2 regions of the Colwellia sp. SU-HH01217 genome follow, and region 1 is predicted to be linked to the other one. Evidence: riboswitches for the same ligand, from Rfam matches in the RefSeq annotation. Region 1 holds a riboswitch; the other holds the start of a gene.
The links. A riboswitch is a leader RNA that binds a small molecule or an ion and turns the genes downstream of it on or off. The one in region 1 is predicted to bind thiamine pyrophosphate.
Positions count from the first base shown of each region.

Region 2: it holds a riboswitch for thiamine pyrophosphate, as region 1 does, so the genes downstream of both, thiC (phosphomethylpyrimidine synthase ThiC) here and AC27G3_RS11165 (TonB-dependent receptor) in region 1, are expected to answer to the same signal.

Region 1 covers NZ_BAAJLX010000008.1:25,317-28,533, forward strand. The annotation lists gene AC27G3_RS11165 (TonB-dependent receptor) at 1-1,897, opposite strand, end outside; TPP riboswitch at 1,954-2,077, opposite strand; gene AC27G3_RS11170 (HIT domain-containing protein) at 2,138-2,491, opposite strand; gene AC27G3_RS11175 (methyl-accepting chemotaxis protein) at 2,600-3,217, opposite strand, start outside.
Region 2 covers NZ_BAAJLX010000018.1:44,469-47,685, reverse strand. The annotation lists gene thiC (phosphomethylpyrimidine synthase ThiC) at 1-1,290, opposite strand, end outside; TPP riboswitch at 1,479-1,578, opposite strand; gene AC27G3_RS16805 (M1 family metallopeptidase) at 1,771-3,217, shown strand, end outside.

The DNA.
Region 1 (3,217 bases):
TATGGCTATCAGAGAAATAAAATTCATCTTTGCCGTCAATACTTAAATTAACTAACCATTGCTCTGTAACATAATAGTTAACGCCTAAATTAAATTGATAGTTTGGCGCATGCGCTTGTTCTCGTCCTGATAAGTTATCACCTTCAGCATTGATAAAATCGGTAAACTCAGTATTAAGTAAGCCTAATGCGCCATACAATTCAATATTATCTGTAATATTCCAAGCACCATCAATTTCAACGCCTTTATTAACACCTTTGGCAGCATTGCCTAAATAGTCAATAAACTCAGCACTACCATCAGGGCGGACATTGGTTGAAGATGTTTTAACTTGAACATCTTCGCGGTTCATGTAAAAAACAGCCGTGCGTAAATAGGCTTTGTTATTTAATAAGTTAACTTTATAGCCGACTTCATAATTAATAACAAATTCCGGTTCAAATTCACGTAAATGATCAGGCAAACTGCCATCAGTATTAACGCCTCCTGTTTTATAACCGCGGTTGATAGACGCGTAAAATAAATTATCGTTATTCAATTGATAAGACAATACAAGCTTTCCGCCAACCATAGTATCTGTCGGGTCGAAACTTAACTGTTCAGAATTTAAATAATCGGCTTCACGTTGTTCAACCCTAACACCCGAAATTAAGCTCAGTTTAGTGGTTAACTGGCTGTCAAATTGGGCATAGGCTGCGTAAGTATTAGTGTCAAAGTCAGATGAAAAATCATTTGTAAAATAAGTATACTGTCGTAATAAAGATTCATTATCTTGTTTGGCGTATAAGCCAACTGTCCAGGCGGTAGTATTGTTGAAAATATTATGATTAGCTTTTGAAACTAAACGCGCTTCACCTGTTACAGTTTCACGATCTCGGTAATAGTAATCAGTAGATGAATAATCCCCGTAAGGGCAATCATTTATCTGACAAAGCGTTTCATTGCTCCAATCTTCATCATAGCCGTAAGCTAAATCAGAATCGGCGTAGCTGATAATTCCGATTAACTCGAATTGATTAAACGCATCGTAAGTAAATTTACTACTAAAAGCTGTCGTTTCTTGACGATCAAAACCTGGTTGATCTGAAAGTGTTTCACGTGTGTTATCTAACGAAAAGGCGTCGTAACCACTGTCAAAGTTGAAATGTGTTAAGGCAAGATCAATGGTTAAGTTATCACTAGCTTGAATTGCCAACTTACCGCGCATCGTTAATTCATCACGATTATTGGTATCATCTTTTCCTAAATAACTATTTTCGATAAAACCATCACTTTGGTATTGTTCAATAGCGACACGGTAGTTAATAGCATCATTGGCAGGTCCAGATAAAACAATACCACCGCCTATACTGCCGTAATTTCCTGCAGTTAATCGCAATGAACTTTCAAATTCATCAGTAGGAGCATTCGTGGTAATATTTATTAATCCCGCCATGGCATTCGCGCCAAATCGTGTCCCTTGTGGACCACGGTAAACTTCGGTTTGTGCAACATCAAAAGTGGAAGCGATACTGCCAATCCCGGTAAAGTCGATATCGTCAATCACTAAACCAACAGAGGGGTTGATCGGCTCCTGAAATTGACTACGTTCACCAATACCGCGTATTTGATAGTAACGCGCTCTTTGTGTACCACCTGCAAAATTAACATTTGGGGTGACTGCAATAATTTCTTCTAAGTTTTGCGCATTTCGCTCTTTGATATCATCAGCATTTAATACAGATAAAGAACTGGGGATTTTTTGCAAATTTTGTTGACGAAAGTCACTGGAAACAACGATCACTTCATAATCAGTTTCGTTTTCTTGTTCATTAACTTCTTCGGCAACACTATGTGCTGAATACAAAATTAAGGCAGAGGCAATAGCAAATGATAAGGGGCTTTTTACAAAATTCATCTAGATCTCTATATTTCAAAATTGAAAATAATTAGGGATCCGGCACACGGAGGCTAGTTTACGCTTTTCACCATCCCTACGCCGGTATTATCCGGTTCAGGTTCAAAGGGTTTGCTAAGCATCTCAGTGAGTTATTATTTCTATCCTTAGATAAAAAAATTCACACCCCTTGGTTCGCGGCAAATTCTAGCAACAAGTAAACCAATGTACAAAAGAAATCGTCGATTTAGCCCTATTATGCTAGTTCTTAGCTAACATAGGGCCTAAAGGTTCTCCTCCGACTAAATGCATATGAATATGATAAACTTCTTGTCCACCATCTTTATTGCAATTCATTATTAATCGATATCCACTTTCATCAATCCCTTCTTCTTTCGCTAATTTTTTAGCTACGGTGAACATGCGCCCAAGGGAAAGTTCATCATTTTGGGTAACATCATTAATAGTAGGTATTAATTTATTAGGAATAATTAAAATATGGCTATTAGCTTGTGGACTAATATCACGAAAAGCAGTGACTAAATCATCTTGAAATAACAACTGAGTGGGAATTTCTTGTCTAATAATCTTAGAAAATATAGTTTCTTCTGGCATAGGTAATCTTTAATAAAAAAGTGTAATAGGGTTAGTTTAACGATTAATATCAATTAGCACAGTAAAAATTTAATACTTGTCGGGTTCAGTCATTAAAATTATATGCCTTTATTTAAGCCTATCTACAGCACTGCCAACCCCTTTCATTCCTTGATTAATTTCTAAAAAGATCCCATCGACATGTGAAATATGTTCTGTACCTGTTTGTGACTTTTGTTGTGTTTCAACAATATTTTTAGAAAGTGCGCTAGATAAAGCCGCATTATTTTTAACGACTTCCGTAATTTCAGAGGTAGAAGCACTGGTTCTAGCTGCTAATTGCCTTACTTCATCAGCTACAACTGCAAACCCCCTGCCTTGTTCACCTGCTCTGGCAGCTTCTATTGCAGCATTTAATGCTAATAAATTAGTTTGATCGGCAATGGCAGAAATAGTATTAACCATATTACTTATTTTAACGGATTGCTCATTTATCGCTGAAATATCTTTTGCTACTATTTCAACATTTTGGCTAATTTCATCCATAATTGAAACGCTTTGTGCTAGCACTTCTTTGCCTTGCTCGGATACTTGCTCAGTTTCAGTGACAGTAGAGTGAACAGCTTCCGATGCATTTTTAATATCAGAGATACGCTCTGTAACATCCGTGGCAAATTTGACTATACGAATTAACTCACCATTAATATCAACAATAGGGTTATAACTCGCTTCTAACCATAATACATT
Region 2 (3,217 bases), on a different contig from region 1:
TGCAATTTTTGTTAACTCGCCAAGGGTATGTAGTTCAGCAAATTGTGCTTCATCATTCGCATCGGCCACAGAGCCTGGACGTAAGCCATCGCCTAATGAAAAAGAAACATCGTAAGCTTTTAAAATTTCGCATATGTCTTCAAAGTGGGTATACAGAAAATTTTCTTTATGATGCGACAAACACCATTTCGCCATTATAGAGCCACCGCGCGAAACAATGCCTGTAACACGTTTAGCTGTCATAGGTACATAACGTAATAAAACACCCGCATGAATAGTAAAATAATCGACACCTTGTTCTGCTTGCTCGATTAAAGTATCGCGAAAAATCTCCCAAGTTAAATCTTCAGCAACGCCGTTCACTTTTTCTAAGGCTTGGTAAATTGGCACCGTGCCAATAGGTACAGGAGAATTACGGATGATCCATTCGCGGGTTTCATGAATATTTCGTCCTGTTGATAAATCCATCACCGTATCGGCGCCCCATTTAGTGGACCATACAAGTTTCTCCACTTCTTCTTCAATAGATGAAGTGACCGCTGAGTTACCAATATTGGCGTTAACTTTAATTAAAAAGTTGCGACCAATGATCATCGGCTCGACTTCTGGGTGGTTAATATTAACAGGTATAATCGCGCGTCCACGGGCGACCTCTTCACGAACAAATTCAGGGGTAATTTGCTCTGGTATACTAGCACCGAAACTTTGCCCAGCATGTTGCTGAGTTAAAATTTCATCTTTTACTTCTTCGCGTTTCATATTCTCACGAATAGCAATATATTCCATTTCAGGGGTAATAATACCTTGGCGTGCATAGTGCATCTGCGTGACATTTTTACCTGCTTTTGCTTTACGCACTTTTGGTAGATGTTCAAAACGAATATGGTCAAACCCTTCATCGGCAAGTCGTTGCTGACTAAATTTAGAGCTTAAGCCTGCTAATTCTTCAACATCATCGCGCGCAGTAATCCAGCTTTCTCTTAAACGAGGAATACCTTTGTGAACATCAATATCTACGTTGTCATCAGTATAAAATCCTGAGGTATCGTACACACACAAGGGAGGATTTTTTTCATATATAGGTTGCTCTTTTGAGCCTCCGACTAGGGTGTCTGTTAACGTAATTTCACGCATTGCCACTTGAATATCGTGAATTTTACCTGGCACATAGACTTTTGAAGAATTAGGAAAAGATTGATCAGAAACATTTTTCAAAAATGCGGCAGCTTGCTCGCGCTTTTCACGTCTACTCGGTTTTTTATTTTCAGTACTATTTTTTGGGGTAGTCATTATTCTCTCACCTGTTTTAAGCTTTAATTAAATTGCTATAAAGTAAAAACGAGGCGGAGCTCTAAGGCAGAATTAACGAGGAGAATTTGAAATGATTTCTCGCGTTTAATTAGTTGAATGATTTTATTCAACTAACACATTCACTAAAATGAATATGTAATAAACAGCAAAAAAGCAAGTATGCGAAAGCATTATTCTCGCTTGTTCCCTACGCTGATGTTAATCAGATCAGGTTCTACGGATCCCGCGTATTGCGATCTCAGCCTTTTGGCACTCCGACAAGTTGTCTCTTAAGAGCTATACACTCTTAAGATGCAGGGATTCTACCGCGATGTTTTCAGTGGGAGCAAGCATTTAATCGATAATATTTAGCTAAATGATTAACTCAGTATGACGAATGTTGGTGATTACTCGCAGGACTGATATTATCAAGCAGTATGTTACCTCCTTAACTCTAACCATTTTACGATGACAACAAATATGCTAACCAACCGCCTAACAGCCTCTTTAATAATCTTGGTCTTAATCACACTATGTTTTACCAGTTTTTCTGCCGATCTATTTAAACAAAGCGAACAAGTTAGCCATCAAGACATTTTACGCGGTTCTAATACCAAGCAACGCGCTTGGTGGGATTTAAAGCACTATCACTTATCAATCAATGTAGATCCTAGTAATAAAAGTATTCGCGGCACCAATGTGATGACTTATCAGGTGTTATCAAAGCAAGACGCACTGCAAATTGAACTGCAACCTCCTATGGTTTTAGAGAAAGTTGAACAAAAAGGGGAAAAATTAACCGTTGTACAAGACGGTTACAGTTATTTTATACAACTTGAACAACCACAAGTTATCGGTAAAGAATATCAAGTTACCCTCTTTTTTTCGGGGCAGCCAAAAGAAGCCGTTAACCCACCTTGGGACGGCGGCATCGCGTGGAAAAAAGATGAGAATGGCTTAGATTTCATAGCCTCTGCCTGCCAAGGTATTGGTGCAAGTATTTGGTGGCCAAATAAAGACCAAGCCTTTGATGAACCAGACAATGGTGTATTACTCAGTGTAGAAGTGCCACAACATTTAACCAACGTATCTAATGGTCGATTAGTAAAGGTAGAGGCTAACACTGACCGACAAACAAAAACCTTTCATTGGCAAGTCGTTAACCCTATCAATAATTATGGCGTTAATATCAATATTGGCGACTATGTTCACTTTGGCGAAAAATATCAAGGTGAAAAGGGCGAGCTAGATATGGATTATTACGTGTTACGCGACAATTTAACGAAAGCTAAAAAGCAGTTTAAAGATGCCACTCGTACACTCGAAGCGTTAGAACATTGGTTTGGCCCTTACCCCTTTTATGAAGACAGTTTTAAGTTAGTAGAAGCTCCTTATTTAGGTATGGAGCATCAAAGTTCAGTCACTTACGGTAATCAATATAAGAACGGTTATTTAGGACGTGATCGAAGCTCAACAGGTTGGGGCTTAACATTTGATTTTATTATTGTTCATGAATCTGGGCATGAGTGGTTTGCCAATAACATTACCAATGAAGACGTCGCCGATATGTGGATACACGAAGGGTTTACCAGTTACTCAGAAGCGTTATTTGTAGAGTATTTTTATGGTAAAGATGCCGGTGCGCAATATGTCCGTGGTACTCGCCTAGGTATTCAAAATGATACGCCGTTAATTGGTACTTATGGGGCGAATCGTGAGGGTTCGTCTGATATGTACAATAAGGGTAGCAACATGCTACATACCATCAGGCAAATTATTGATAATGATGACAAATGGCGACAAATTATTAGAGGGTTAAATAAAGAGTTTTACCACCAAACAGTCACAAGCCAGCAAGTTGAACTATACATAACTCGCGAGTCTGGTAAAGACTTAGCTAAAGTGTTTGATCAATATCTCAGAGACA